Regions from separate parts of the Nocardiopsis oceani genome, predicted to be linked through region 1. Evidence: riboswitches for the same ligand, from Rfam matches in the RefSeq annotation. Region 1 holds a riboswitch; each other region holds the start of a gene.
The links. Region 1 has a riboswitch for thiamine pyrophosphate ahead of ACYVDG_RS24985 (ECF transporter S component). Riboswitches for the same ligand answer to the same signal wherever they lie in the genome.
Positions count from the first base shown of each region.

Region 2: linked by a shared signal. The riboswitch ahead of thiO (glycine oxidase ThiO) and the one ahead of ACYVDG_RS24985 (ECF transporter S component) in region 1 are both predicted to bind thiamine pyrophosphate.
Region 3: linked by a shared signal. The riboswitch ahead of ACYVDG_RS11615 (3-oxoacyl-ACP reductase) and the one ahead of ACYVDG_RS24985 (ECF transporter S component) in region 1 are both predicted to bind thiamine pyrophosphate.
Region 4: linked by a shared signal. The riboswitch ahead of thiD (bifunctional hydroxymethylpyrimidine kinase/phosphomethylpyrimidine kinase) and the one ahead of ACYVDG_RS24985 (ECF transporter S component) in region 1 are both predicted to bind thiamine pyrophosphate.

Region 1 is NZ_BAAHAR010000045.1:42,321-49,940, forward strand. It holds gene ACYVDG_RS24975 (energy-coupling factor transporter transmembrane component T family protein) at 1-315, opposite strand, end outside; gene ACYVDG_RS24980 (ABC transporter ATP-binding protein) at 312-1,889, opposite strand; gene ACYVDG_RS24985 (ECF transporter S component) at 1,893-2,546, opposite strand; TPP riboswitch at 2,630-2,737, opposite strand; gene ACYVDG_RS24990 (transglycosylase domain-containing protein) at 2,885-5,041, opposite strand; gene ACYVDG_RS24995 (alpha-1,4-glucan--maltose-1-phosphate maltosyltransferase) at 5,818-7,620, shown strand, end outside.
Region 2 is NZ_BAAHAR010000005.1:80,592-88,211, reverse strand. It holds gene ACYVDG_RS04100 (thiazole synthase) at 1-765, opposite strand, end outside; gene thiS (sulfur carrier protein ThiS) at 769-981, opposite strand; gene thiO (glycine oxidase ThiO) at 1,013-2,269, opposite strand; TPP riboswitch at 2,238-2,348, opposite strand; gene ACYVDG_RS04085 (Rv2175c family DNA-binding protein) at 2,451-2,828, shown strand; gene thiE (thiamine phosphate synthase) at 2,954-3,625, shown strand; gene ACYVDG_RS04075 (ABC transporter permease) at 3,723-4,490, opposite strand; gene ACYVDG_RS04070 (ATP-binding cassette domain-containing protein) at 4,487-5,413, opposite strand; gene ACYVDG_RS04065 (TetR/AcrR family transcriptional regulator) at 5,499-6,263, shown strand; gene ACYVDG_RS04060 (zinc-binding dehydrogenase) at 6,306-7,313, opposite strand; gene ACYVDG_RS04055 (SDR family oxidoreductase) at 7,475-7,620, opposite strand, start outside.
Region 3 is NZ_BAAHAR010000016.1:130,331-137,950, reverse strand. It holds gene ACYVDG_RS11625 (hypothetical protein) at 26-1,033, shown strand; gene ACYVDG_RS11620 (LLM class flavin-dependent oxidoreductase) at 1,207-2,523, opposite strand; gene ACYVDG_RS11615 (3-oxoacyl-ACP reductase) at 2,523-3,305, opposite strand; TPP riboswitch at 3,357-3,458, opposite strand; gene ACYVDG_RS11610 (5-methyltetrahydropteroyltriglutamate--homocysteine S-methyltransferase) at 3,537-4,655, opposite strand; gene ACYVDG_RS11605 (SRPBCC family protein) at 5,009-5,482, opposite strand; gene ACYVDG_RS11600 (TetR/AcrR family transcriptional regulator) at 5,505-6,152, shown strand; gene ACYVDG_RS11595 (hypothetical protein) at 6,243-6,533, shown strand; gene ACYVDG_RS11590 (DUF1801 domain-containing protein) at 6,564-6,938, opposite strand; gene ACYVDG_RS11585 (type I restriction endonuclease) at 6,988-7,620, opposite strand, start outside.
Region 4 is NZ_BAAHAR010000032.1:57,422-65,041, forward strand. It holds gene rocD (ornithine--oxo-acid transaminase) at 1-558, opposite strand, end outside; gene ACYVDG_RS19905 (acyl-CoA synthetase) at 933-2,618, shown strand; gene ACYVDG_RS19910 (DUF368 domain-containing protein) at 2,982-3,911, shown strand; TPP riboswitch at 3,956-4,056, shown strand; gene thiD (bifunctional hydroxymethylpyrimidine kinase/phosphomethylpyrimidine kinase) at 4,049-4,852, shown strand; gene ACYVDG_RS19920 (alanine/glycine:cation symporter family protein) at 4,946-6,364, opposite strand; gene ACYVDG_RS19925 (DUF6457 domain-containing protein) at 6,570-6,821, opposite strand; gene ACYVDG_RS19930 (glycosyltransferase family 4 protein) at 7,036-7,620, shown strand, end outside.

The DNA.
Region 1 (7,620 bases):
TTCCCCGTACAGGTAGTTGACCGACCCGGTGGTGAGCCCCATCAGGAGGAAGGGACCGCACAGGACGAGTAGGGTGCGCCGGTCGACGCCGCTGAACGGCACGATCAGCAGGACGGCGAACAGAACCACGCCGCCCGTGACCGCGTCCACGGCCGGGACCAGTCCGAGTCCGATCAACATCGCGGCCAGCAGTTTGGCGGCCGGGTTCCGGCCCATGAGCCAGTAGCGGGCGCCACCGCCCTCGGGCACGTCCAGGGTCAGGGTGTCCCCGCCCGCAGTCCCCGCGGTCTTCAGTTCGGTGTTCTGAGCGGTCATGTGCCCGCCTCCCGGTCCGGTCCGTCGAGTGAGGGGGCGGCGGTGACGGTCGCCGGAGGGGCTGGCTCCTGCCGGGCTCGACCGTCGGCCACGCGCACGCGCACGTCGGTCAGATGGCGTTGGAGCAGCCCGTCGTGCGTGGCCATGACCACGGCCCGGCCTTCGGTCCGCAAGACCCCCAGCAACTCCACCAGTTCCGTCCAGGTCCGGGTGTCCTGGCCGAAGGTCGGTTCGTCCAGAACCAGCATGTCGGGTGCGTGCGCGGGGCCGGAGCTGAGCGCCGTCGCCACGGACAGGCGCCGTTTCTCGCCACCGGAGAGCGTGTACGGGTGCACTCCGGCGAGCTTGGTCAGTCGCAGGCGTTCCATCAGCTCGCCCACCCAGCGTTCCGTCTCGGCCTCGCCCATCCCGGCGCGCAGGGGTGCGAAGCGGAGTTCCTCGTGGACGGTGGTGGTGACGAACTGGTCCTCGGCGTGCTGGAAGACCGTACCCACGTGCCGGGCGAGCCTCCTCGCCGGCCAGCGAACGAGCGGGCGCCGATCCGCGTCCGCCAACCGCCCGCGCGGCAACACCTGACCCTGATGGGGTTTGACCAAACCGGCCAGCATCGTCAGGAGCGTGGACTTGCCCGCGCCGTTGGGTCCGGTCAGGGCGGTGGCGGTACCCGCCCCCAGGGCGACGTTCACCTCCTCGAGCACGGTGCGTCGGGGCGTGGCCCGCACACCCACTTGGAAGGGTGTGCGGGCCACGACGTCCACGGTCTCGGCCACGGGCGCCCCGCCAGGTGCGGGTGGGATTTCGGGTGCGGGCTCGTTCCCGGGGATCCACACACCTTGGTCGGCCAGGGAGCGACCGTGCTCGGCGAACACGGTGCGCGGTGCCCCGTCAGCGATCACCCCGCCGCCCGGTTCCACCACCACGACCCGGTCCACCAGGTCCACGACGTCGGCGACCCGGTGCTCGACCAGCACGAGGGTCGCCTCGGTCTCGGCCAGTAGCCGGGACAGCAGCACTCGAACGAGCTCGGCGCCGACGGGGTCGAGGTTGGCGGTGGGCTCGTCCAGCAACAGGAGACGCGGACGCATGGCCAACGCCCCCGCGATGACCAACCGCTGTTTCTCTCCGCCGGACAACGCCCCGGTGGAGTGGCGGAGGCCGTAGGGGAAGCCCACCTCGGACAGGGACCGCTCCACGCGGGGCCAGATCTGATCCGGGGCGACGCCCAGGTTCTCCAGCCCGAACGCCACGTCGTCTCCGGCGCGGGCCATCACCAATTGGGTCTCGGGGTCCTGACTGACCAGCCCGACCCCGCCCCGCCCCCGATGTGCGGGGCGACCGTCCACAAGCAGCGAACCTTCGTGGTCGCCGCTGATGGCGCCGTCCTCACCGGTGAGCCCGGCCAGGGAGTGCAGAAGGGTGGATTTGCCCGCGCCGGAGGCGCCGAGCAGCAGCACGCGCTGGCCGGGTTCGACGGTCAGGTCCACCCCGCGCAGCGCGTAGGTGTCCCGGCCCGAGTGCTTCCACCCCCAGCCGGAGAGCTCGACGCGTGCTCCTCGTGCGCTTGATTCGGCCATCGGTCAGCCCTTGGCCGACGGGAAGGGAGCGAGCGCGCCGGACTTGGCGAGCGCTGTGGTGAGCAATCGCGCGCCCACACCGGCGATGAGACCGGCGCTGATCACCACGATCACTCCGAAGATCAGCTGGTAGTGGAGCGGCCAGGTGACGTTGGTAACGATGTTGTTGCGCACAGCTGGGGAGAGCGCGGACACCGCGGCCGCGAGCACGGCCGCGCCCATGGTCCAGCGCTTGTAGGCGAAAGCGAGGAAGACCAGCTCGGCCAGGAGGCCCTGCATGGTGCCGGCCAGGATGACCTGCATCCCCCACTGCGTGCCCAGGATCGCCGACACGGAGGCAGCAGCGATCGAGGTGAGCAGAGCCGCACCGGGCTTACGGATGATCAGGCCTCCGAGCACGCCGGAGATGAGCCACATGCCGTAGATGACGGCATGGCCGGGCGGGAAGGCCACGAACAGCGGGTACGTGACCGACCAGACGAGGTTCCACAGCCAGAAGACGACGCCGATGGCGACACCGATCACGGCGGCCACGACGATGTCGACGGTGCGCCAGCTCCGGAACTTGGCGCGCACCTCCTGGATGAACCCGGTTGGCTCGGATCCGCTCGTAGCGCCGGTGCCGGGCCCGGCGCCGGGGTTGTTGTCTGTACTCATGTCGGTGATGTCCCTTCGTCGGGGGTGACGAGGGCCCATGCAGCCAAGAGCGTCAACGGGCGCATGTGAGGGCACGTGCACGGTGACGGGTTCCTATGACTTCCTTCGCTGGCATGACCCAGATCAGGTGTGTAAGGGTCTGCGGCGGGGTGCCGCACTCTCAGCGCTCACGCGCTCCCCTGTCGGTATCTCTCTATTATGCGTCACATAAGCGGGCCGTGGGATATTTCCCACCCACAGTCCTCACTTCCCAGTGTGGAGGTTCCCCCTAGCGGCGGTCCCGCTCCCGGTTTTCGCTTCGACGGTGGGGGGTCGGATTGCGCCGGGAGCAGGGTCGCCTAGGCGTCTGAGTCCGAATCGTCGTCGTCATCGTCGTCGTCGGACTTGGGCGGCTCGGCGTCCGGGTCGCCGAAGGCCCCCGGCGAACCCGCGAAGCCGTCCGACGGCAGCGGAGCGGTGGCGCCGCGCATGGTCTCCTGCCAGATCTGGCCGGGCAGTGTGCCGCCGTACACGATCCCGTAGTAACTGCCGCCGATGGTCACGCCTTGGAGCGGGTTCTGTTCGCCGCCGCGCACGTCGCCGACGGCCACCGCGGACGAGAGGTTGGGCGTGTACCCGACGAACCAGGCGTAGGCGGCGTTGTCGGTGGTCCCGGTCTTTCCGGCGACCGGACGGCTGAGGCCCAGGCCGTTGGCCGTACCGCCGTCGAAGGTCTGTTGCAGCAGGTGGTTGACGCCGTCTGCGGCGCTCTCCTCCACTGTCTGCTCGCACTCGGACTCGGTGCTGACTCGCTCATCCGTTCCGTCGTCGCTCACGGCGCGCACCGGGCGGGGCACGCAGTACACGCCCCGGGCGGCGAAGGTGGCGTGGGAGGCGGCCACGTTGAGCGGCGACACCTCCTGGTCGCCGAGGGTGAAGGAACTCCACACCCCGAGCTCCTCGCCGTCGGCCCGGTGCACACCGGCCTTCTCGGCCATCTCCGCGGTGGCGCACAGGCCCACGCGCCGCTGGAGCTGGGCGAAGTAGGTGTTCACCGAACCCTTGGTGGCGCTGATCATGTTGTGGCTGCCCTCGTCGCTCTCGCCGGCGTTGCGCACACTCCACGAGGACATCGTGCCGCCCTCGCAGTTGGACATGCCGCTGACCGACAGGCTCTTCGGCGAGTCGAAGCTGGTGCCGTACCCGAGGCCCTGGTCGAGGGCGGCGGCCAGCGTGTACGTCTTGAAGGTCGAGCCCGCTTGGAAGCCGGTGGAGCCGCCGTCGTCCTGGTCGACGGCGAGGTTGATCGAGGTGCTTCCGACCTGCTCGTCGTCGAAACCGTGGCGCAAGTTCTGCGCCAAGCCGCGTACGCGGCCGGTGCCCGGTTCGACCAGCGCCTGCGCGGCGAATTTGGTGGAGTCCTCGTAGGGGACACGGTTGTCGATGGCGTCCTGCGCGGAGTCCTGCGCGTCGGGGTCGAGCGTGGTCTGGACGGTGAAGCCGCCCTGGGAGATGCGCTGGTCGCGCTCGGAGGCGGTGTCGCCGAGCAGGTCCGAGCTCCGCAGCCAGTGCATGACGTAGTCGCAGAAGAACGGGTAGTCGCTCTCGGCGCAGCTACCCCCGCGCGAGGTGGCGTCGATACCCAGGTCCTCGTCCTGGTACTCGGCGGCCTCGTCGGCGTCGAGCATCTCGGTCGCGACCATCCGGTCCAGCACCAGGTCACGGCGTTCCAGCGCCTCCTCCGGGTTGTTGAGCGGGTCGTAGAAGGAGGGGCCGCGCACCAAGCCGGCCAGCAGGGCGGCCTGCCCGGGGTCCAGGTCGGCCGCGGACACGGAGAAGTACCGTTTGGCGGCGACCTCGATGCCGTGCGCGCCCGAGCCGAAGTAGGAGAGGTTCAGGTAGCCCTCCAGGATCTCGTCCTTGGTGAGGCGCTCCTCGATGTCGATGGCGTAGCGCAGCTCGACGAGCTTGCGGCTCAGGGTCCGCGAACTGGCCTCCTCCAGCTCCTCTTCGTTCTCAGCGCTCTCGATGAGGAGGTTCTTCACGTACTGCTGGGTGATGGTCGAGCCGCCCTGCAGGTCGCCCTGGGCAGTGCGCAGCGCGGCGCGGGTCACACCGCGCAGGTCCAGGCCGCTGTGCTCGTAGAAGCGGTCGTCCTCGATCGCCATCAGGGCCGAGGTCACCCACGGGCTGATGTCGTCGAGCCCGACCACCTCGCGTTCCCGTTCGGCGACCTCGCCGAAGGGCTCTCCGGCGTCGTCGGTGAGGAGGATCCGGGACGAGGGGTGGGGGACGTCGAGGTCGCCGGGAAGGTCCATGAACCCGGCGGCCGCGTCCCTGGAGACCACCCCGAGCCCGCCCGCCCACGGCATGATCAGGGCGGCTGTCAGGAGCCCGGCGAGCACGCTCAACCCCGACAGGCGCAGGAGCGTACCGCCCCGCCCCTTCAGCAGGTCACTCCTGAGGAGTTCCTGTGCCTTCCCAGTGAACAGACCACCCTGGTTCGACTCCGTCACGTCGCCCCCCTACGGCCGTGTGCTGCCCGCCTGCCAGGCAGGACGGACACTGCGTCGACCACCTTCCCAAGGGCCGCGCAAAGGGAAGTCCGCCATAACGGGCGTGTCACCGAAAAGCTTCCTCAATCCCCGGCAAAGCCCTCAGATCAACCATGTGGCGTGATCACTCGCACATCAGACGAAAACGACCACCCTTTTCCTCGACATCAAGACGAGTCGACCAACAAATCCGGGAGCAGCACAGAGCAGGCCGACCGAAGATGGGGCGAATGGTTCTTAGGAGACTCACCGGACGCAAGGGGATGTCCGGAATACGATCCCGCGACCACCGGGTGCATTCGGTCATCCCTACCCACCCCGAAGCCCGGGGCAACATCCGGGATTAATTTTCTGACTTGTCATGACGGAGAACCGGAAAACAACCACAGGGGCGCCTGAATCAGGTGGTTTCTCGTGCCCGCTTTGCGAGGTTTGACAGGGCGAAACCGGGCAAATACCAGGTCCTGGCGCTGACGACCAGTGTGATGAGGATCATATAAATAATCCGGCCCCAACACACCGCCAAACCCCACTAGAGGGCAGACGATAGACAGCGGAGGGCACCGAAGCGGCAATCCGGACAGTTTCTGATCCAGCACTTCGTTAACTCCGTCTTGCGCTAGATGAACTTCCGGTTATCTCCACTCTTCGATACCCGTGCGCCATCAGCACGCCATCAAAACACCATCCACACATCACCTCATATCGCCCGAAATACGACAATTACGGTGTAGCCAGTGATCGGACGCCTGCCCATCCTCGAAATCTCTCCAGACAACAACCTGGGCCCGGTGAAAGCCGTTCCCGGAGAACGCTTCACCGTGGGCGCGACGGTGATCCGGGAGGGCCACGACTCCCTCGCCGCCGGCGTTGTGGTCCACTCCCCCGACGGCCGTCGCCAGGCGCTCGTCCCCATGCGTGAGAAAGCACCCGGGACCGACCGCTACGAGGCCGAGATCAGCCTCCCCGCCGAGGGGAACTGGTCGTTCTCCGTCGAGTCCTGGACCGACCCGCTCACCACCTGGCTCCGCGCCGCCCGCGTGAAGCTCCCTCTGGACACCGACACCGAACTCGTGCTGGAGGAGGGCGCGCGCCTGCTGGCGCGGGCAGGCCGCCGCACCCCCCGGGTCCCCGCCCTCACCAGGGCCGCGAAGACGCTGCGCGACACCTCCCTGCCGCCGATGGAGCGCTTCGGGACCGCCGTCACCGCCGACGTGCTCGCCGAGATGGAGCGCAGGCCGCTACGCGAGCTCGTGACCAAGTCCAAGCGCACCAAGGTCGTCGTCCACCGCGAACGGGCGCTCTTCGGCTCCTGGTACGAGTTCTTCCCCCGCTCCGAGGGCGCACAGGTCGACACCGTGCCCGGCCAGGAGGTCTCCGGCACCTTCGCGACCGCCGCCAAACGCCTCCCGGCCATCGCCGACATGGGCTTCGACGTGGTCTACCTGCCCCCGATCCACCCCGTCGGGAAGGCCCACCGCAAGGGCCGGAACAACACCCTCCAAGCGCAGGACGGAGATCCGGGGTCCGTGTGGGCGATCGGTTCGGCCGACGGCGGCCACGACGCCGTCCACCCGGACCTGGGCACCCTCGCCGACTTCGACGCGTTCGTCACCGAGGCGCAAGAGCACGGCCTCGAGATCGCCCTCGATCTGGCGCTCCAGTGCTCACCCGACCACCCCTGGGTGGCCCAGCACCCCGAGTGGTTCAGCAAGCGGGCCGACGGCTCCATCGCCTACGCCGAGAACCCGCCCAAGAAGTACCAGGACATCTATCCGCTCTGCTTCGACCACGACTTCGAGGGCCTCTACGCCGAGTGCCTGCGCGTGGTGCGGCACTGGATCGACCACGGCGTCCGGATCTTCCGCGTCGACAACCCGCACACCAAACCGGTCGCCTTCTGGGAGCGGCTGCTCGCCGACGTCGCCAAGCGCGACCCGGACGTGCTCTTCCTCGCCGAGGCCTTCACCCGCCCCGCGATGATGCGCACCCTCGCCAAGGTCGGCTTCCACCAGTCGTACACCTACTTCACCTGGCGCAACGGCAAGGACGAGCTCACCGACTACCTCACCGAGCTGAGCCGGGAAACCGCCCACTACCTGCGCCCGAACTTCTTCGCCAACACCCCGGACATCCTCAACGCCTACCTCCAGGAGGGCGGTCGGCCCGCCTTCGAGGCGCGCGCCGTACTCGCGTCGTTGCTCTCGCCCACCTGGGGGATCTACGCGGGCTTCGAGCTGTGCGAGAACACCCCCGCCGCCCCGGGAAGCGAGGAGTACCTGAACTCGGAGAAGTTCGAGTACAAGCCCCGCGACTGGGCGGCGGCCGACGCCTCGGGCGACACCATCGCCCCGCTGATCACCAGGCTGAACGAGCTGCGCCGGGCCCACCCGGCCCTGCGCGAGCTGCGCAACCTGCGCTTCCACCACGTGGACCGGCCCGATCTGCTCTGTTTCTCCAAGTACCGCCCCGGCGCCGCCGGTGAGCCCGACGACGCCGTGATCGCCGTCGTCAACCTCGACCCGCACCACGCCCGCGAG
Region 2 (7,620 bases), on a different contig from region 1:
TGCTTGGGCATGTCGGCGGACCGGGATGCGTCCGGCCAGCCGCGCTCCGCGCCCGGCCCGGACGGCGTCGCGCATCGCCGAGGCCATGAGGACCGGCTTCTGCGCGCGGGTCACGGCGGTGGCCAACAACACGGCGTCGCAGCCCAGCTCCATCGCCAGTGCGGCGTCGCTGGCGGTACCGATCCCGGCGTCCACGATGACCGGGACGTTCGCCTGCTCGACGATCAGCTCGAGGTTGTGCGGGTTGCGGATGCCCAGCCCCGAGCCGATCGGCGCGGCCAGCGGCATGACGGCCGCGCAGCCCAGCTGCTCCAGGCGGCGCGCCAGTACCGGGTCGTCGTTGGTGTACGGCAGGACGGTGAAACCGTCGTCCACGAGGGCCTCGGCGGCGTCCAGGAGCTCCACCGGGTCGGGGAGGAGGGTGTGCTCGTCGGCGATCACCTCCAGCTTGACCCAGTCCGTTTCCAGGGCCTCGCGGCCGAGTTTGGCGGTGCGTACCGCGTCGGCGGCGGTGAAGCACCCTGCGGTGTTGGGCAGGGGGCGGATCTTGTTCCGCTCCAGGATGTCCCAGACCGACCCTTGGGTTCCGGGGCTGACCCGGCGCATCGCCACGGTGGTGAGCTCGGTGCCGGAGGTCTGCAGGGCCTCCTCCAGGACCTCGAGTGAGGGTGCTCCGCCGGTTCCGGTGATGAGGCGGGAGTCGAATGTGACACCCGCGATCTCGAAGGGGTCGTCGAGCGTGTGTGTAAGGGGCGTCTCGGGCATGGTTCAGCCTCCCTGTACTGCGGTGAGAACGTCCACGCGGTCACCCGGGGCCAGGGTGGTGTCGGACCACGCGGTGCGGCGCACCACCTCGTCGTTGACGGCTACGGCGATCCCGCCCTGGATCTGCCCGTCCCGGGTCGATGCCACATCGCGTACGACCGCTTCCACGGTGGTGGCCGCGGTCTGGCGCGCCTCGCCGTTGATGATCAGTTCCACTGCTTCTCCCACGTCTTGTTCCAGTGTTCTCTCAGGTCGTCTGCGCACCGCCGCCGGCCAGTTCCCGGTCGGCGGCGAACCGGCGCGCGTGGTCGGGCAGCGAGCCGGTAGTGAGTGCATCGGCCATGACCGCGCCGGTCTCTGGGGCCAGGAGCACCCCGTGCCGGAAGTGCCCGGCGGCCAGGTGCAGGCCCGGGACCAGGGTGGGCCCCAGGAGGGGTTCGTTGTCCGGTGATCCGGGCCGCAGCCCCACACAGGTCTCGGTGACCTCGAGCTCGGTCACCCCGGGTACGAGCTCGCGCGCGTCCCGGAGGACCTGCCACAGCCCGCCCATGGTGAGAGCGGTGTCGTGGCCCAGCTCCTCCTGGGTCGCGCCGACGATCACTTCGCCGTCGGCCCGGGGGACGAGGTAGACCGGGAAACCGCGGACCAGGCCGCGCACGGTGCGACTGACCAGGGGCGGTTCCCCCGAGGGGGTTCGGGCGCGCAGCAGTTGTCCCTTGACCGGGCGCAACGGGGGCACTACCGGCTCGGGAACCTTGATCCGGTCGCCCCAACAGCCCGCGGCAAGGACGACCTGCCCAGCGGCGACCAGGGAGTCGTCCGCCAGGCGCACGCCCAGGCGGGCGCCGTCGGGGCCGGGGGAGGTGACCTCCTCGGCCCGTCCCGCGATCTCGCGCACACCGGCGCGCTCACCGGCCCGTGCGAGGGCCAAGAGCAGTCGGCGCGGATCCACGGAGTGGTCGTCGGGGGCCAGCACCCCTCCGCGTACGCCGGGGGCGAGCATGGGTTCCAGGCGGCGGCACTCCCGACTGGTCAGGCGTTCGGCGGCCACGCCCAGGCGCTGCTGCAGCGCGTGCAGTTCGGTGAGGACGGCCAGGTCGTCGCGGTCGAAGGCGACCAGGAGCGTTCCGGTGGTCTGGAGGCCGACGTCCACGCCGCTGGCGTCCTCCAGCTCCTTGACGAAGTCGGGGTAGCGGCGGGCGGAGCGCACCCCGAACTCCATCAGGGGTTCCTCGCCGAACACCGCCTCGGTGGCGGGGGTGAGCATGCCGGCCGCGACGGTCGAAGCCGCGCGGGCGGTCGAGGGTTCGTTGACCGGGTCGGGTTCGATCAGGGTGACGGGCAGCCCTCGTTGGGCGGCCCGCCAGGCGGTGACCCGGCCGATGATGCCGCCGCCGACCACGGTCACGGTCTCACGTGTACCGGTATTGGTAGGACGAATCTTTGCGTGCTGGGGAACATCGAAGGTGCGCACGGCGCCGTGTTCCACTCCCTTCGCCGGCATGATCCGGATCAGGTTCGTGCGGTCGGAGGCGGCCAGCCTCCCTCTCAGCCGGGTCCACCCGGCTCCCGCGGGACGTGTCTGCTCTCCTCCCATATTAGGGCAGGGTGTCCAGACCCGGTGTGGCGGGGATCTCGGTGCGCCGAGTACCAGGTGCCGCCGGACGACCACCGGCGCTCGGCGGATGTGGCAGATTGGTGGGGTGACACAAAGCGACCCTGAACTCGACGAACTCGTCGGCGACTGGCTGACCCTGCGCGAGGCGGCCAAGCCGCTGGGCGTGAGCCCCAACCGGATCAAGACACTCATCCGCGAGAAGCGCATGATGGGCGTGGTCCGTGGCGGTGAGCTCTCCATCCCCGCCGCCTTCCTGGACGGTGGGGACCTCGTCAAAGGGCTGTCCGGCACCATCGTGCTGCTCTCCGACGCGGGCTTCTCCACCGAAGAGGCCCTGCGCTGGCTCTTCACCTCGGACGACAGCCTGCCGGGCACGCCCATCCAGGCCATGCGCGAGGACCGCGGCACCGAAGTGCGCCGCCGTGCCCAGAGCCTGGCCTTCTAGAGGACACGGCCTCCTAGAGCACCGTTCACGGGCAGCTTCAGGCGGGGCCGCGCGAGACACCGCCGGGCGGCCCGGAGGGCGCGCCCCTTCGGCCGCCCGGAGCGCCAGGCCCTACAGTGGGGCGGGTGAGGACCAGCCACGGAACCAGCCTGCGCAAGCGCCTGGACGCATCCCTTCTGTACCTGTGCACCGACGCCCGTACGGAGCGCGGCGATCTCGCGGAGTTCGCGGACGCTGCGCTGGCCGGGGGAGTGGACATCATCCAGCTCCGGGACAAGGGCCTGGAAGCGCGCCAGGAGCTGGCCGCCCTCGAGGTCATGCGTGCGGCGTGTGAGCGCCACGGCGCCCTGCTCGCCGTCAACGACCGGGCCGATATCGCCCGTGCGGTGCGCGCCGACGTCCTGCACCTGGGGCAGCGCGACCTCCCGGTGCCCATGGCGCGCGACATCGTCGGCGCCGACCCGGTCATCGGCCGCTCCAACAACGACGTCGACGCCGCCGCGGCCTCCGCGGAGGAAGCCGGGAGCGACTACTTCTGCGTGGGTCCGACCTGGGCCACGCCCACGAAGCCGGGACGCCCGGCCGCCGGCTTGGACCTGGTGCATCGCGCTTCGGCACTGGGTTCTGACCGGCCGTGGTTCGCGATCGGCGGGATCGACCTCGACAACGTGGACCAGGTGCTGAGCGCCGGTGCCACGCGGGTGGTCGTGGTCCGCGCGGTCACCGAGGCGGAGGATCCCCGCGCGGCGGCCACCGCGCTCAAGGCCCGCTTGACCGCCCGCGCCGACAACACCTGAGGGACACACCGACCGCGGCCCCGGAGCCCCGCCAGGGGGTACCGGGGCCGCGTCGTGTCCTTCTGCCCCGCGCCTTTGGCGGTCCGGGCCTCTCCGCTCAGCGCCGCCCAGCGCGCTGGAACAGCCACTGGGTCAGGACGAGCGCGGCCACGGTGAGCCCGGACATCCACAGGACCAAGGCGGTGACCTGGTCGCCGACGGGCGCCCCGGAGGTGAGTTCGCGGAGGGTCTCGATGGCCAGGGAGACCGGTTGGTGCTCGGCGAAGCCTTGGAGGAAGGACGGCAGCCCCTCGATGGGGACGAAGGCCGACGACAGGTAGGGCACGAACAGCGCGACGAAGGCGAACGTCGCCGCGGTGTCGGCCGACCGGGCGGCCAGCCCCCAGGCAGCCGCGACCAGGGTGAGTAGGACGATGTAGGCGCTCACCAGCGCCAGCACCCACAGCCACCCGGTGGGGGAGGCCTCCGGTCGGAAGCCCAGCGCGACCGCCGCGATCAGGACGAGCAGCGTCGACACCAGGTTGCGCAAGGTTCCGGCCACCACGTGTCCCGTCACCACCGCCGAGGCGCGGATGGGCATCGTCCGCAGCCTTCGGATCACGCCCTTTGAGAGGTCGGAGTGCACCGCCGTCGCGGTCATCGAGGCCCCGAAGCCGGCGCACAGGAGCATCACCCCGGGCGCCACGTAGTCCACGTAGGACGCGTCGCTGGTCAGGCCTTCCACGGCGGAGCCGAAGACGGTCACGAAAAGGAGCATGACGGCGACCGGGGCGACCACGGCGGTCACCATGCTGTCGACGTCCCGCAGGGAATGGGTCAGTCCGCGCTTGGTGAGGACGGCCTCGGCGCGCAGGGGAGCGGTCATGACGGTTGGTCCTTCGCTGTGGGGCGGTCGGTGAGTGCGAGGAACACGTCGTCCAAGGTCGGGGTGTGGACCGTGACCCGGGAGACGGGGACACCCGCGCGGTGGTGGAAGTTCAGGGCGGAGCGCAGGTGCTCGGCGGAGCCGTCGCCCCGCATCCACTCGATACTCCCGTCGGCGAGCGTGAGCTCGACCAGTTCCTGGCCCACGCGGCGCTTGAGCTCGGCCGCCGTGCCTTGGGCGACGATCCCGCCGCCGTCCAGGACTGCGATCCGGTCGGCCAGCACGTCCGCCTCCTCCAAGTACTGCGTGGTGAGGAAGACCGTGGTGCCGTGCTCGGTAAGGCCGGTGATCGTGTGCCACAACGCCTGGCGGCTGCGGGTGTCCATGCCGGTGGTCGGCTCGTCCAGGAACACCACCGGTGGTGAGCCCACCAGGCTCGCGGCCAGGTCCAGCCGCCGACGCATCCCGCCCGAGTACCCGCCGCAACGGCGGTCGGCCGCGTCGGTGAGATCGAAGTGGTCGAGTAGCTCACGGGCGCGCCTGTCGGCGGTGCGGCGATCGGCGCCGAGGAGGCGGGCGACCATCACCAGGTTCTCCCTGCCGGTGAGCGCCTCGTCGACGGAGGCGTACTGGCCGGTGGCGCTGATCGCGCGGCGGACCCGGCGCGCTGCGCGGACCACGTCGTGGCCCAGGACCCGCGCCGTGCCCCCGTCGGGTCGGACGAGCGTGGTCAGGATGTTGATCAGGGTGGTCTTGCCCGCGCCGTTGGGCCCTAAGAGGGCGAGGATCCCGCCCGCCGGAACTTCGAGGTCGACACCGTCCAGGACGGTGTGGTCGCCGTAGCGCTTGCGTAGTCCGGAGACGCTGACCGCCGGGGCGGTGGTCTCTTGTGGCGGGCTCTGGGTGAGTGTTCGTGTGTTCATGTTCTACAGTGTAACCCTTACCCAGTACCATTGCGCAACCCCTACGCAGTACATTTGCGTGCCGATTACGCAATAGGATGGCCGCATGGCTGAACAGGAACCGCCGGGCGATCCGGTGCGGACGATCCCCAAGGTGCTGCTCTCGGCGTGGGGGGTCGGCCCTACACCTCGGAAGGGCCCCCGGCCCAAGCTCACCATCGCCCGCATTCTGGAGATCGCCATCGCCCTCGGCGACCAGGGGGGTGCCGAGGCGATCACCATGAGTCGAACCGCCGCCGAGCTCGGCGTCGGCACCATGAGTCTGTACCGCTACGTCGAGTCCCGCTCCGACCTGCTGCTGCTTGCTGCCGATGCTGTTCTGGGGGCGCCCCCCGAACCGGTCGGCGCCACGTGGCGAGAACGCGCGCACTCCTTCGCTCTGGGGCTGCGCGACGTCTACCGGCGGCACCCTTGGGCGAGCGGGATCCCGGTGACCGTCGAGCCCCTCGCCCCCTCCTTCGTCCGCTGGGGCGAGCTGGGCCTGGGTGCGCTTGAGGAGACCGGGCTCAGCATCGCCGAGTGCGCGCGGATCACGACCCTGATCTGGACCTACGCCCGGGCCGAAGGTGAACTCGCCGAGGAGCAGCGCCGCTCCTGGGAGGCCCAGGGCCTCGACCCCGCCGACGCCCACCGCGCCTTCGTCCACCGGCTCGACACCCTGGTCTCCGCCGAGGACTATCCGCGCGTGCGCGAACTCCTGGGCAGCGACCTCCTCGCCGCCGACGCGGAGGATGACGACCCAGCGGCTGAGTTCGCGCGGGCGGTCGACCTCCTCCTCGACGGGGTGGCGGCCCGCGCCGCCCTCCCCTGAACGGGTCGGCCGGGCGCCCCGTCCAGGGGAGGCGGGGCCGCGTCAGGGCACCAGCAGTACCTTGCCCAGGACCCGGCGCTCCTCCAGCGCGGCGTGGGCCTCGGCGGCCCGTTCCAGCGGCAGGGTCAGCCCCACGTGCGGCCGGAGCCGACCGGCCCGGGCCTCCTCGAGGGCCAGCCGGGCCAGGTCCCGCCTGCTCGCCCCCTTCACGTCGTCCAGGTCCATCATGCCCAGGGCGGTGATCCCGCGGTCCCGGACCTCGGCCTCGTCGATCTCGACGAAGTCACCGTTGGTGGTCCCGTAGCTGACGAAGCGTCCGCCGTCGGCCACGGCGGCCAGGGCCGACCTGCCCAGGTCCCCGCTGGCGCCGTCGACGACCACGCTCACACCGGCGCCCCCGGTGATGGCGCTGACCCGCTCCAGCCACCCGGGTTCCGAATAGTCCACGACCTCCTCGGCGCCCAAGGAGCGGGCCAGTTCCAGCTTCTCCGGACCCCGGGCCGCGCCGATCACCCGCGCCCCCGCGAGGCGGGCCAGCTGCACGGTCAGGCTGCCCGCCCCGCCGGTGGCGGCCAGGACGAGCACCCAGGTATCGGGGGAGAAGCGGGCGGCCCGCTCCAGGAGCAGGGCGGTGGCCCCGTCGGTCAGCAGGGCAAGGGCATCGTGGTCGGCCAAGGTGTCGGGGACCCTGATGAGGGAATCGACGGGCACTACCGTCCGTTCGGCGTATGCGTCGACCGGGGCGCTGGGGGATCCAGCCGGCCCGTCCACCGGTCCGGTCTCCGCGACCACTTCCACACCCACCCAGGCGGGGTCCGTTCCCGGTCCCACCTCGACGACCCGGCCGGAGACCCCGCTCCCGGGTACGTACGGGGGTGCTACCGGGAAGTGCTCCTCACCCCACCCCGAGCGGATCAGCGTGTCCAGGTAGATGACGTTCGCCCCGGTCACTTCCACCAGGGCCTCCCCGGGGCCCGGTTCCGGATCGGATACCTCTCGGGTGACCAGGACCTCGGGGCCGCCGAACTCGTCCACTCGTACCGCGCGCATGTCCACCACACTCCTTTGCTGATTGATGGTGGCCACTCTGCTTCCTCAACTAATGTTCAGGTCAACGGGTAGGGTGGAAACCTAAGCGGGAGCCGGTCGGAACCGCAGACGACAGAACCGCCGCGCACGGGGCACGGCGGTGGTGGCAGGGAGGGCCGCGGTCAGACCGCGACGTGCGCGAGGGCGCTCGGATGGCGGCGCAGGAAGCCCTCGATGGACTGGGCCGGATGGCCGGTCAGGTCCGGGACAGTGCTCGCCACGACGTCCATCTCGTCGGCGGCGATCGCGGCGTACGACGATGCCCAGC
Region 3 (7,620 bases), on a different contig from region 1:
GAGGGCAGGCGGTGAGGAGATCGGCATGGCATCCAACGTCTTCGAGGACAAGCCCGACGAAACGATCAGGGCGCTCAGCCGCCTGCCCGACACGTTCGCCCCACCCTCACCCAAAGAGCCGTTCCTGCGGGCAGCCCTGTCCGCTCTACGGCGACGGCCGGATCACGCGAAGCCGACTTGTTGGCTGGTCCACGAGCTCGGGGACTCCTGTGCCCGATCCGCGTTGGAGTACGAATGGGCCGGGTTGTGTCACCCGCTCACCTATCACCCCTGGCCGAGCGGTGCCCCGGGAACCGTGAACGATCCCGGAGTGCTCTTCGCGCAGCGCGCCGCGCACATCGGTTGGTATCCCCCACTGGGGTTCGGTGACGAGGAAGAGCTTGGTGGCCACCTGGCTGCTCTCATCCAGGACGAGAGCCTGGTGGAAAGGGCGGCGGCCCTGTGTAGGTACGGCCGATACTGGACCCTGGGCGCGTTGATCGAGCATCGAATCACGCAAGACCTCTTCTCCTGGGTGGCGCGCCACCGCCCGGAGGAGGCGGTCGGCGCAGTACTGACGGAGCTGGTGGCCGCTCTGAACGCCGAGTTTCCGGTCCCGGTGCACACGGCCCGAGAGAAGCTTCGCCCCCGAACGGTGAGTGGTGAGTCGAGATTTCCCATCTCGGTGCGCGGCATCGCGCACGGTTCCCAGGCCACCCTGATCACGTCGAGGATCAAGCTGCCCCGACCCCATAAGACGGAAGGGCACGTCTCCTACCTGCACTGGGAGGGTTTCTCGAGGCTGGAGGACGACCTGGGCCACCTCTATCTGCTGCGGCTGGACACGGAGAAGCAGGGCCGGGGCCGCACGGGCACCGATGAGGAAGTGACCCAGGTCGTGATTCCCGCCATCGTGCCGCAGGCCCGACGGCTGTATCTGACCAGTCCCGGCTACTGGGAATCCCAGATCCAGAAGCTCGAGGGCCATCCCCGAGGTAGGCCGGTTCACACATCTGTGCCGGACAAGGCGATGGTGACTGTGAACCTCACCTGAATTCCCTGCCGCGATCATGTGAGCCGTCGGGCTTTGGGAGCGCGGGGACGACGTACTGCCGACCGCGCCCGGCCCCAGGCAGAGCGAAGCCCGGCGCTGGGTGCCGCGACGAACGCGGTGGAGGCCCGCCCGTACCCGGCGCGGACCTCCCATGGCTCAGTGCGTGCCCCGACTCAGTGCGCTGACGGCGGGCGTTCCAGGCCCAGGTGGCCCCGGAGCGTGTCGGACTCGTAGTCCCTCCGGAACAGCCCGCGCTTCTGCAGGACGGGGACCACGTGGTCCACGAAGTCCTCGATCCCGCCCGGAAGGGACGGGGGCATGAGGTTGAACCCGTCCGCGCCGCCGTTCTCGTGCCACTCGGTCATCCGGTCGGCGATCTGCTCGGGGGTTCCGACCATGGTGCAGTGTCCGCCGCCGGCGGCCAGCCGTCCGAGCAGCTGCCGCACCGTGGGCTGCTCGGAGCTGATGATGCGCAGGATGGTCTCGTAGCGGCCCTTGGGACCGGTGAACTCCTCCAGTGGCGGCAGCTCGGGAACGGGGGCGTCCAGCTCCCAGTCGCTGCAGTCCTGTTCGGTGAACAGGCTCAGCTGCTGCAACGACTCCTCGACCGGCAGCAACTCGTCGAGTTCGCGCTGCTTGGCTCTGGCCTCCTCCTCGGTGGAGCCGACGTAGGTGACCAGCCCGGGCATGATCCCGACGGCCCGGGGGTCGCGGCCGACCTGGCGGATCCGGGCTTTGACGTCGCTGTAGTACGCCTGGGCGCTGGGCAGGTCGTAGGCCACGGAGTAGATGGCCTCCGCGCGGCGGGACGCCAGCGTGCGGCCCTGCTCCGACGAGCCCGCTTGGAACAGCACCGGGTTGCCCTGGACCGGGCGCGGCACGTTCAGCGGACCGTCGACCTGGAAGTGCCGGCCCTTGTGGTCGATGGGGCGCACCAGGTCCGGGTCGGCGAAGACGCCGCTTCGGTCGTAGTGGATGGCCTTGTCGCTCCAGGAGTCCCAGAGCGCCAGTACCGCCTGTACGAACTCCTCGGCGCGCTCGTAGCGCTCCTGGTGTGCGGGCATCTGCTCGTACCCGTGGTTGCGGGCCTCGGTGTCGAACATGGACGTCACCACGTTCCAGCCGATCCGTCCCCCGCTGATGTGGTCCAGGGAGGCCAGCAGGCGTGCGGCGTGGAAGGGGGTGTAGAACGTGCTGGACACGGTGCTGACCAGCCCGATGCGGCTGGTGGCCCGGCTCATGGCCGACAGGGCGGTCAGGGGCTCGAGGAACCACCACGGGCCGCCGGCGACGTTGCCCGCGGCGTGGCCGTCGGCGAAGAACACCGCGTCCAGGCGCCCGCGTTCGGCGGTGCGGGCCAGTTCCTCGAAGTAGGTGATGTCGCCGACCCGTTCGGCGGGCGAGTCGGGGTGGCGCCAGGCGGCCTTGTGGTGGCCGCAGCCGAAGATGAACAGGTTGAGGTGCATCTGGCGTTCGGTGGGGGCGGCCATCAGTTCATCACCAGCCCGCCGTCGACGACGAGGTTCTGGCCGGTGACCGCGCGCGCCCAGGGGGAGGCGAAGTACAGGGCCGCGTCGGCGAACTCGGCCGGGGTGGTGACCCGGCGCAGCGGGGTGGTGGAGGCGATCATGTCGAACACCTCGTCGGGGGTGGCGGAGCTGGCGTCGGTGGTGCGCAGCAGGCCGCCGGAGACCATGTTGACGGTGATGCCGTCGGGTCCCAGGTCGTGGGCGAGCGTGCGGGTCAGCGACAGCAGGGCCGCCTTGGCCGCGGTGTAGTCGTGGTAAGGGACGACCGGCTGCTGGAACAGGTTGGTTCCCACGTTGATCACCCGGCCGAACTCCTGGCCGCGCATGGCGTCCAGGGCGGCCCGGACGGTGTTCAGGGCGCCGTGGACGGTTCCGCTGAACTGCTGGTCGAGGTGTTCGGGGGTGAGGGTGTCGGCGTGGGGCCGGGCGTCGCCGTTGAAGGTGAAGTCGGCGAGCGCGTTGTTGACGACGGTGGTGACCGGGGTGCCGAAGTGGTCCTGGGCGGCTTGGACCATCGCGGTGACCTGTTCGGGGTCGCGGACGTCGGCTTGCACGGCCAAGGCGCGGTCGGGGTGGGCGGTGGCGAGTTCTTTGGCGGCTTCGGCGCTGTGGAGGTAGTTGACCACCACGCGGGCGCCTTGGCCCAGGAAGGCCCGGGACAGGTGGGAGCCGAGTCCCCGGGCCCCGCCGGTGACGACGACGGTCTGCTGGTCGATGGGGAGCGCGGTGCGGGAGGAGCTCATCGGTGGCCTTTCTGACATGGGCGAAGGTGATCCCCTCGGCCACCGATGCCACCGGCCGTGTGCGGACATCCCTTCGCCAGCGTTACCTGGATCAGGTTCGACGGGTGTCATCTCAGCCCGGGAATTCGGTTCCGGGCACCCCGTGTCACTCCCGCTCAAGGTAGCCCATGGGTGCTGTCCCGGGCTACTCCTCACGCGCACGGCCTCACCCCATGGGAGGGCGGCTGTCGACTAGCCCCAGACCTCTTCGGCGGTCTCCACGATCAGGCGCAGCTTGGCCACCTGCTCGTCGTAGGTCAGGTCGTTGCCCTCGAAGGTCGAGGAGAAGCCGCACTGGGGCGACAGGCACAGCTGCTCCAGCGGCACGTGGCGGGCGGCCTCCTCGATGCGGCGCTTGAGTCCGTCCTTGCTCTCCAGCTCGCCCTTCTTGGTGGTGACCAGGCCCAGGACCACGTACTTGCCTTCGGGGACGAAGCGCAGGGGTTCGAAGCCGCCGGAGCGCTCGTCGTCGAACTCCAGGAAGAAGCCGTCCACGTCCAGCTCGTTGAAGAGCTCCTCGGCCACGTGGTCGTAGCCGCCGCTGGCCACCCACGAGGAGCGGAAGTTGCCGCGGCACATGTGGGTGGTGACGTTCATGCCGGTCGGCCGGTTGGCGAGTGCGGAGTTGAACTGGCGGATGTAGCGGGTGTGCAGCTGGTCGCCGTTGTCGCCGCGCTCGTCGATCATGCTGCGCTGTGAGGGGTCGTTGAGGTAGGCGAGGCTGGTGTCGTCCAGCTGCAGGTAGGTGCAGCCCAGCTCGCCGAGGGCGCGCACCTGGTCGGCGTAGGCCGCCGACAGGTCAGCCCAGAACTGTTCCTGGTCGGGGTAGACCTCGGGGTCGATGGCGGCCGAGCCGCCCCGGTAGTGGACCATGCTCGGCGAGGGGATGGTCAGCTTCGGGGTGTTGCGCGTGACGGTCTCCCGCAAAAAGGCGAAGGCGTCCCCGAAGATGGTGTGCTCGGACCGGATGCGTTCGGTGACCCGAAGCCCGGAGGGGGTGAACTCGATGTCCTCCTTCTCGTTGTGGAAGGTGACCTTGAGTTCGTCCTTGACCTTGGAGATCCCGCCGAGCTGGTAGATGAAGTCCATGTGCCAGGACCCGCGGCGGTGTTCCCCGTCGGTGGCCGACTGGAGCCCGGCCTCCTCCTGCATGCGCACGACGTCGCGGATGGAGTCGTCCTCGATTGCCCGCAGCTCCGCGTCGTCGATGCTGCCCGCGGCGTGCTCGGTGCGCGCCTTGAGCAGCCGTTCGGGCCGCAGCAGGCTGCCGACGTGGTCTGCGCGGAAGGGCGGTGTGGTTTTGCGTGCCATGTGGGGCTCGGCTTTCTGTCAACGGGGGCCGCGGCCAGCCGACACGTTCGCGCCCTCTGGCACGGTCACCGTCGGGGGCAGGGTGCCGAGCCACTTGGTGCGGGCACGGTTCCACCGTGTCCGGTTGCGCATAACCCAATTCGTGCGGAATGCGAACAATTGTTCTCTGAGTGAACCTATTGGATCTCCTACACGAGGTCAACCCTCAGACACGCCGGAAGGCGATCATCGCCAGCTCACCGGCCCGGCCCATGTGCGGGCCGCACGCCTCCGCCCCCGTGTCCCGCAGTACGGACACCAGCGATCGCCGGCCCCGTCGACCGCCGCAATGACGAGCGCCGCGGCTCGGTCGTTCAAGGATCCCGTACGTTCCCCGCCTCCAGGTGGCGTTTGGCCCGGGACATCTCCTCTGCGACCTCCCTCTGCAGCCGACCGCGCAGAAGGGGTTCGTAGAACCAGCGGAGGGCCGCCGGGAAGGTGAAGTTCAGCGTCCGGGTGACCTCGGTGCCGCCGGGGACCTCGCGGCAGACGAAGCTCGCGTGGAAGTGCGCCATCGCCCGGGCGATCCGGTTCCGCGGGGCCGGCGCGAGCGAGATGTCGACGCGTTCGCCCGGCGTGAGTTCGACGAGTTGGATGACCGGGGTCGGTGTGGGAAGGCCGCCGAGCGTGGGGCGGCACTTGAACTCGGTGACGTTGCCCTGGCGCCTGGCCCAGTGGACGGGGCGGATCTTGTCGTCCACGTGCTGGTAGCGCTCAATGTCCATGACCAGCTGTAGGAGATCGTCCGGAGCGCACCGGATGGTCTCGGTGGCTTGCGCGGTAACCATGGTGAGAGAGTACTCTCTCACCATGGAGTCAACAAGCCCTCGGTCTTCGACCAGCCGCGAGCGGTTCATCACCGAGGCCGCCCGCCTCTTCGCCGCCAAGGGCTACAAGGCCACGAGCGTCGCCGACATCCAGGTCGCCTGCGGGCTGACCCCCGGATCCGGCGCGCTCTACAAGCACTTCCGGTCCAAGCGAACCCTCCTGGACGCGGTGGTGCGCAGGCACAGCCGAACCCTCAGCAACGGTAGAAGCAGTTTCGAACGGGAGCTCCCGGAGAACCCCCACGACGCGCTACGCCTGATCGTGGACGAGACCTGGCGTGGCATCGAGCGCGACCGCGAGCTGCTCCGCATCATCCTGCGCGACCTCGACGGTGTCCCCGACCTCCTGGAGGAGATCTGGGCCGACATCGTCGCGGCCGTCTACACCGGCCTCTCCGACTGGCTGCGCGCGGAGTCCGCCCAGGGCAGGATCCACGTGGCCGACCCGCGCGCCACCGCGGCCGTCCTCATGGGATCGCTGACCTACTATCCGATCCTCGACGCGCTCATCGGCCACGTCCCCGGAGACGTCTCCGCCGAGTCCTACGCCGCCGCCTGGGTGGCCCACGCCGCGGCGACGCTCGGACTGCCCCCGGAGGAGCCGGTCGCACCTTCGGACGCCCCGTCCTGATCCGGCGCGGGGGCGGTCCACAACCATCAGCGGGAACCAGAACCGGATCGGCACAGTCAGACCCGTATGCGCAACCGAAGGGAGAGGAACGTGCTTGTCCGTGCGCTGTCCGGGGCGGCCGTCGGTGCTGTGCTCGGTGTCGTCACCGTCGCGATCGCGGCGGGGGCTACCGCAGCACTCTCGCACTTCACTCAGACGGCTCAGGAGATCCCCTACCTCTTCCAGGCCGCTTGGGCGGAAGCCGGTCAGCAGACTCAGCGGTACTACTCACCCGACGAAACGGGGATGCTGGCCGTGGTCCTGCTCTTCGCACTCGCGGGCGTGCTCTACGCCGTGTTCGCCAAGAGCGGGCAGCGCCGGAAGAGCAGCAGCAAGCAGTAGTGGCGGCCGGGCACGGTCCGGGAGCGTTGCTCAGGGACGCGGGGTGCGGGCGGCGGCCTCCACGAGCAGCTCGCGGAGGCCGGGCCGGTGGACGTCCGCGGCGGTGCGGAACTTGACGTGCCGCGCCTTCTTGCCGGTGCCTTCCAGCAGACCGCCCGGATCGAGGTCGGCGAGATCGGCGCCCTTGGCGAACATGAGGTTCACGTGCCCGGAGTGCACGGCGATGGCGGCGACCAGGTGCTTGTACGTGCCGGGCCTGTAGGTGTAGCCGATCAGCCTGGCCGAGGGGTCGGGCTCTTCGACCGCCCCCGGGACGGCATCGGCCGCGAGCCCACGCAGCAGGGTGACGATCTCGCCAACGTCCGCATCGAGGCCCCTGACCAGGTCCTCCGCGTCATCGCCCATGCCCCCGATCCTACGGGCACGGCCGCTGCCGTCCCAGGCCGCTCCGGCGTCAGTCCAGGTAGTTGCGTACCGTCTCGCGGATGGTGTCCGCGTGGTGGTAGATCTCGTCGACGGTGTCCACCGGGTGGCGGGTCTCGTTCTTGTCCGCGTCGAAGGTGCCCAGGTACTTCTTCGACTTGGCGTTGAAGTGCAGGCGCGCGATCGGTTTGCGGTTGTTGTCGTCGAACAGGATCGCGAAGTAGCTCTTGGAGTCGCGGTGGGCGATCCGCTGGGGCTTGACTTCGCTGCACGCGATCGCCTTGACCACCTGGAAGCCCTCCAGCTCCTCCAGGGTGGTCTCGATACCCGAGTCGGACTCCTCGACTTCTTCCTCGGCCTCCCCACTGTCGACGGGTTCCACCTCGACCTGCGGGCGCGTCGATTCCAGGGCGTTCTTCAGGCGGGCGTTGACCTGGTCGTCGAGGAAGGCGGAGGCGGCTTCTTGAACGAGCGGTGTGAACTGCTCCCGCGCCCGCTTGGTGAAGGGCTTGTCGTAGACGCGGCCAGCGAGGAACTTCACCCACTCGTCGTCGGGGTCGTGGAACTGCTCCGCCAGCGTGCGCTTGAGCGCGCCGAGGTACTTGAGTTTCTCCGCCGCGTCGATCACCGAGGTGAGGTCGAAGGAGGCCTTCGTGAGCTTGCG
Region 4 (7,620 bases), on a different contig from region 1:
GAAGCCCGGGGTGTAGGGGCCGAAACCGGTCTTCGCCTCCATGTCGGAGGAGAAGGAGATGATGGTCGTGGTCCGGCCGTGGAAGTTGGCGCCGGCCACGACGATGGTCGCCTGGTTCTCCGCGACGCCCTTGACTTCGTAGCCCCATTTGCGGGCCACCTTGATGCCGGTCTCCACCGCTTCCGCGCCGGTGTTCATCGGCAGGACCTTCTGTTTGCCGACCATGTCGGCGAGGGCGCTCACCCACGGGCCGAACTGGTCGTTGTAGAAGGCCCGGCTGGTCAGCGTCACCCGGTCGAGCTGGGCGTGCGCGGTCGCCAGGAGGTCGGGGTTGTGGTGGCCGAAGTTCATCGCCGAGTACCCGGCGAGGCAGTCGAGGTACCGCTTTCCCTCCACGTCGGTCACCCAGGCGCCACGGCCTTCGGCGATCACCACGGGCAGGGGTGAGTAGTTGTGTGCGGATCTCGACTCCGCGAGTGCGATGTGGTCCGCGCTGGTGAGTGCCTGGCCGCCGGGGTTTCCGGCGGAGTCCTGCTGTCCCAGGTTCTGGGTGGTCATCTAGCAGCTCCGATCACCATTGACCGATGTCAGACGGTAGATACCCACCGTGAGGCGCGGTAGCGCCCCGACGGCGGAGATCCCCAAGGAGTTGAGCAGATGATCCGGTGAGCACACAAGGGGTGGCGGATGTCACCACCACATGTCGGGGCCCGAAATCCGCGCGTCATCAGGGCCCGCACATGCCCTGAGCGGGCACTGTTCAACCCCGCCCACACGAGGGTGACGCGGGGTGATTACGCAGGTGACGCGGTCCACAGCCCCAGTCGCGATCGGGGCCGCTCCTGACGGGTACGGTCGCTCCTAACCAGCCACAGCCGCCGCGAGCGTTCTCGCCGAGGACGGCAGTCTTTCGATCGTCAGGGAGGCCAGACGTGCCCCGTCACGCGTCACCGGACACCCCCTTCTCCCTCGCCGGCCTCATGGCGGCGGTGGCCGAAGCCGTGCCCGACCGGACCGCCTTGGTCGCCGGGCCCCGTCGGCTCACCTACCGCGCCTTGGACGAGCGGGCGACGCGCCTGGCCCGGCACCTGGTCGGAGTCGGTATCCGCCCCGGTGAGAACGTGGCGATCCTGTCCTTCAACCGCGTCGAGTGGGTCGAGTCCTTCGTCGGTGTGCTGCGGGCCGGCGCGGTACCGGTCAACGTCAACTACCGGTACGTCGCGGGCGAGCTGGGACACGTGCTCTCGGACTCGCACTCGGTGGCACTCATCGCCGAGGACTCCCTGGCCGCGACGGTGTCCGGGGTCCGCACGGACCTGCCCCGGCTGCGGCACGTGCTGCTGCTCGAAGACGGATCGGAGCGCGACGCGTCCCTGGCGGGTACGGACTACGAGGCGGCGCTGGCGGCACACGACGCCGACGGCTCCGACGTCGCACTGCCCGAGACCAGCGGCGAGGACCACTACCTCCTCTACACCGGCGGCACCACCGGCTATCCCAAGGGTGTGCTGTGGCGCCAGGCCGACATCTTCCGCGCCGCCGTGGAGCGGCGCGCCCCGGGCGTTCCCCGCGCCGGCAGCCTCCGCGAGGTGGCGGAGCGCGCGACCGCCTGCTTCCCGCAGCGGATGCTGGTGCTCGGACCGCTGATGCACGCCGCCGGGCAGTGGAACGCGCTGAGCATGCTGCTGTGCGGCAAGCGCGTGGTGCTGTCCACCGACCGCAGCTTCCAACCGGGCCGGGTGCTGGAGCTGGCGCACCGCGAAGGCGTGCACGCCCTCCAGCTGGTGGGCGACGCGATGGCACGCCCGCTGGCCCGGCACCTGCTCACCGAACCGTCGCTGTGCCCGGACCTCACCTCGGTGCGGTCGGGAGGCACCCCCCTGACCCCCGCGGTGCGCGGGCTGTGGCGTGCGTGGCGCGAGGACATCACGCTCGCCGACTCCTACGGGGGTTCGGAGACCGGTGTGTGCGGTTCGGCGACCGTTCCCGACGAAGAGGTGACCGTCGCGGTCTCCGCCGACCGGCAGAGCTTCACCATGGGCGGCAGCATCTCCGTGCTCGACGACGCGCTGCGCCCGCTGCCCCCGGGCTCGGTCGAGGTCGGGCGCATCGCCCGGACCGGGCGGATCCCCCTGGGCTACTACAACGACCCGATCACGACGGCGCGCACCTTCCCCACGGACGAGGAGGGTCGGCGCTGGGCGCTGTCGGGGGACTACGGCACCCGGGCGGAGGACGGATCGATCGTTCTGCTGGGCCGGGGCAGCGTGGTCATCAACACCGCCGGGGAGAAGGTCTACCCCGAAGAGGTGGAGGCCGTGCTCAAGGCCTACCCCGGGGTGGAGGACGTGATCGTGGTCCCCGCGCCGGACGAGAGGCTCGGGCAGCGGGTGACGGCCCTGGTGTCGCTGGCCCAGGACGCGCACCCGGATGAGGACGCGCTGCAGGCGCACTGCCGTGTCCGGCTGGCCGGCTTCAAGGTGCCCCGGACCGTGCACTTCGTGGACCGGGTGCGGCGCACCGCGGTGGGCAAGCAGGACTACCGGTGGGCCTCGTCGGTGGCCAAGGACGGTTCCGGGAGCGCGGCCCATCCCTTGTCCGACTCACTCCCGAACTGAATCCGGCCCGTCTCCCGACCTGACCGGCTCACTCTCGACCCGACCTTTCGGTCTCAGGTGATTCCGCGACGCGTCCAACCGAAACCTGCGGTCTCAGTGCGTTCTTCCGCCTTCCCTCCCCTCCGGCGACGATAGACTTGGCGCTGCCCGGCCCTGGGCCTCGTCGCCCCTTCTCCCCCGTGGCGCGGCCGGGTGGCAAACCTACGCGCGGACGTCGGGCTCGGCAGCCTTCGGCGGCCGCCCGCACGGTCCGCGCGGACCAGCACCCCTTTGACTCTCCGGTCTCCAGTACGGAACCGGTGGCACCATCAGGACGGAGGACGGCGCCCCCTCCCGGGACTCCCCGGGCCCGCGCCCGACAACATGGCCAAGTCAGCAGGCTCCTACATCTTCAACTTCGTGCGCGGCGGGGCCGTGGGCACATCCGAGGCGCTGCCCGGCATCAGCGGAGGCACGGTCGCGCTGATGGTCGGCCTCTACGACAAGCTGATCGGCGGTGCCGGACACGTGGTCAGCGGCATCAAGCGGTACGTGACCGATGTGCCGCGCGGCCGCGGCAAGGAACGCGCCATGGAGCAGTTCCGGCTGGTCGACTGGACGGTTCTCCTGCCAGCGCTGATCGGCATGGGTGTGGCCCTCATCCTGGCCGCGATCTTCCTCGCCCCGCTGGTCGAGGTCTACGACCAGTACGCCTACGCCCTGTTCTTCGGACTGGTCCTGGCCTGCCTCTACATCCCCTACACGGGGGCGGGCAAGCGCTGGCAGCCCTGGCACTACCTCGTCGCCCTCACCTTCGCCGCACTCGCCTTCTTCCTCACCGGCCTGCCGGGCGCCAACCTGCCCACTCACCCGGTGATCGTGTTCTTCGCCGCCGCCGTGGCCATCTGCGCCCTGGTCCTGCCGGGCCTGTCTGGCTCTTTCATCCTCCTGACCCTGGGCCTGTACGAGCCCACCATGGCCGCCCTGCGCAGCGCCGACATCCCGTACATCACCGTGTTCGTCCTCGGCATGATCACGGGACTGGCCCTGTTCGTGAAGCTCCTCCAGTTCCTACTGGAGAACCACCACCACATCACCCTCGTGGTGCTGACCGGGCTCATGGCGGGTTCCCTGCGCGCCCTGTGGCCCTGGCAGGACGACCAGCGCGACATCCAGCCGATGACCGACGTCCCGGCCACGGCCGCCTTCGCGGCGGCCGGCTTCGTTGTCGTCGTCGGCATGATCATCTGGGAGCGGCGCAAGCACGCCCAGCAGGAGGCCCTCGCTGAGCGCGGGAACTTGACGGTCCACTAGAGTCGGAACCACCACAGACGCATACGGTGCCGGGGTCGCGAGGCCCCGGCGGCGCGGGGTGCCGGAGAGAGTTCTCCCGGCTGAGAGCACACCCGTCGAACCTGCCCTAGTTCGCACTAGCGAAGGAACGCCAGATCATGAGCGCATTCAATGTCGTGTCGATCGCCGGAAGCGACCCCAGCGGGGGCGCGGGCATCCAGGCGGACCTGAAGTCCTTCTCCGCCCACGGGGTCTTCGGGATGAGCGTGGTGACGGCGTTGACCGCCCAGTCCACACGCGGGGTCACCGGGGTGCACGGTGTCCCCGCGTCCTTCGTCACCGACCAGATGGACACCCTGTTCACTGACGCGACCGTGCACGCGGTCAAGGTGGGCATGCTGGGTACCTCGGAGGTCACCGAGGCGGTCGCGGCCGCAGTGGACCGCTACCGGCTGCCCAACGTGGTCGTGGACCCGGTGATGGTGGCCAAGAGCGGCGACCGGCTGCTGGAGAGCTCCGCGACCGAAGCGCTGCGCACCGAGCTGCTGCCGCGCGCCGATCTGATCACCCCGAACCTGCCCGAGGCCGCCGACCTGCTTGGCGAGTCCGAGGCCTCCAGTCTGAAGCAGATGCGCGACCAGGCCGAGCGCCTGCTCGAACTGGGTCCGCGCCGGGTCCTGCTCAAGGGCGGTCACCTGCCGGGTGCGGAGAGCGTGGACCTGCTGGTCGACGGGGTGTCGGAGCCGGTGGAGTTCCGCGCCCCCCGGGTGGACACCCACAACACCCACGGCACCGGCTGCACCCTGTCCTCCTCGATCGCCGCCCTGATCCCGCAGTCCCCGGACACCCGGGCCGCGGTCGCCGACGCCAAGGCCTACCTGACCGAGGCCCTGCGGCGGGCCGAGGAGGTCGACGCCGGAAGCGGCCAGGGCCCCGTGCACCATTTCCACCTCTGGTGGTAGCCGGCACAGCCAGCCTGGTGGTAGCCGACACCTGAGCATCGAAAGGGGGACCGGACATGGCCGGTCCCCCTGGTCGTCCGTCCGGAGAAGGGGCTACCCCCGGACGTCTTCCATGACGGCGTCCGGGTTGCGCCAGTCCGGATGGCCGAAGAACTTCTTGGTCTCGGCCACGATGACCGGGGCCAGGATGACCAGACCGATCAGGTTGGGCAGGGCCATCAGACCGTTGGCGATGTCACTGAACAGCCACACCGAGTCCAGGCTGGCGACCGAACCGACGAAGATGATCGCGATGAACACCAGGCGGTAAGGCAGCACGAGCGTGCGGCCGCCCAGGAACTCCACACAGCGCTCGCCGTAGTACGCCCAGCCGAGCAGGGTGCTGAAGGCGAACACCGCGACGGACAGGGCGACGATGTAGGCGCCGGCGGCAGCGGCGCCGGGGCCGATGGCACCCAGGCCCTCGGTCATAGCCTGGGAGGTGAGCAGCGAGCCGTCCTCGGGTTCTGCCACCTGCCAAGCACCGGTGACGATGATGACCAGACACGTCATGCTGACCACGATGATGGTGTCGATGAAGGTCTGGGTCATGGACACCATGGCCTGCCGCACCGGCTGCCTGGTCTTCGCGGCGGCGGCGGCGATACCGCCGGTGCCCAGTCCCGACTCGTTGGAGAAGATGCCGCGCGCGAAACCCATCTGGATGGCGAGCATGACGCCCGCACCGACGAACCCGCCGGTCGCGGAAGTGCCGGTGAAGGCGCTGACGAAGACCAGCTGGAACGCGGGGAGCAGGGCATCCCAGTTGGCTGCGAGCACGACCAGGCAGATGCCGACGTAGCCGATGATCATGATCGGCACCAGGCCGGAGGCGACACGGCCGATGCTCTTGATTCCGCCGAGGATGACGGCTCCGGCGAGAACCATCAGGACGATGCCGACGATCCACGGCTCGATGCCGGTGACACTGTTGACCTGCTGGGCCACGGTATTGGCCTGGGTACCGTTACCGATACCGAAGGCGGCGATGGCCCCGAAGACCGCGAACGAGACTCCGAGGACCGTGCCGAGGCCGCCCTTGATCCCGTGCTTGAGGTAGTACATCGGTCCGCCGCTCTGTTCGCCCTTGGCGTCGGTGCGGCGGTACTTCACCCCCAGGAGGGCTTCGCTGTACTTGGTGGCCATTCCGAAGATGCCGATGACCCACATCCAGAACAGCGCGCCCGGACCACCGATACCGATGGCAAGGGCGGCGCCCGCGATGTTGCCGACACCGACGGTGGCCGCGAGAGCGGTACTCAGCGCCTGGTAGTGCGAGATATCGCCCTCGACGGACGGGTCCTCCTTGCGCCGGATCAGGGCCAGCCACAGGGCGTGCGGCAGCCGGAGCAGTTGGAGGACGCGGAGACGGACGGTGAGGTAGACACCGACACCGAGCAGCAACGGAATGAGGACGAAGGGTCCCCAGATGATGTCGCTGACGATCTCAGCCATCTCAAGGAGTTGGTCCACGGGGGATCTCCCTTTCGGTGGGTGTGTGGGGCCGAGGAAACCTAGGCGGTGACGCGGTAACCAGCGCCATCGAGATCACGTTGGCACTGGTAGTCGGTGCGCGATATCGGCAAAGAATGGCACTGACGCGTAACGAACGAATCACGTGTCCTCCACATGAGCATTTCTTCGTGTCCGCGCGCCATTCGGAGTACCCAATTTCGGGCTACTCCTCCGGGTTATCGACCTGTGCCAACGAGAGCCTGCTGAGCACCGCAGCCGCTGTTTCCGGGTCCGCACCCTGCCCCACAGCCACCCCGAGCAGGTAGGTCGTGAGCGGCGCGGCCGGACGCGCCACGGAGTGAGCGGCATCACGGGCCAAATCGAGTATGCGGTCGACGTCCCCCTTCTGGAGGGGGTCGGTTTCAGCGAGGTCGAGCTCGGTTCGCACCAGCTCTGCCCATTCCACGAGCGTCACCGCATGACTCCTTAGCGTAATCATAGAACTATTTTTGGCGATGGTAGCCACCAGTGGGTCACACGGTGGTCAGTTGACCGTACAGACACCGTCACCACCTACTCGACACTCCCACGTTCCGGCTTCGGCCGCGGTTCCCGTACGCCACGGTCCGTGTTCACCCGGCACGCCTAGCGTCGTAGAAGGCAAGACCACGGCGTTGGGAGCTCCCCGTATGTCCCCCGCATCCCCGTCCCACGACCGGCGAACGCCCCTGCGCGTGGCGATCGTGACCGAGTCCTTCCTTCCACAGGTCAACGGGGTCACCAACTCCGTGTGCCGGGTCGCCGAGCACCTCGCGGCCGAGGGCCACGAAGCCGTGCTGCTGGCCCCCGGCCGCGGTCCCACCTCGTACGCGGGCTTCCCCGTCCTGCGGATGCCCGCCCTCCCCCTGCCCGTCTACCGGGACTTCCCGGTCGGCCTGCCCTACCGCCGGGCGATGACGGCGGCCCTGCGCGCCTTCGCCCCCGACGTCCTCCACCTGGCCTCCCCGGCACTGTTCGGCGCGGCGGCGGTGGACGTCGCCCGCAGGTGGGCCCTGCCGACCCTGGCGGTGTTCCAGACCGACCTCCCCGGGTTCGCCGAGCGCTACCGCATGCCCGGCTCCGAGGCCCTCTGGACTCTGCTGCGCCGGACCCACGCCGCGGTGGACCGCACCCTGGCCCCCTCCTCCGCCACCTTGGCCGCCCTGTCGGACCGGGGCTTCCCCCGGATCGACCTCTGGCGGCGCGGGGTGGACACGGCACGCTTCTCCCCCGAG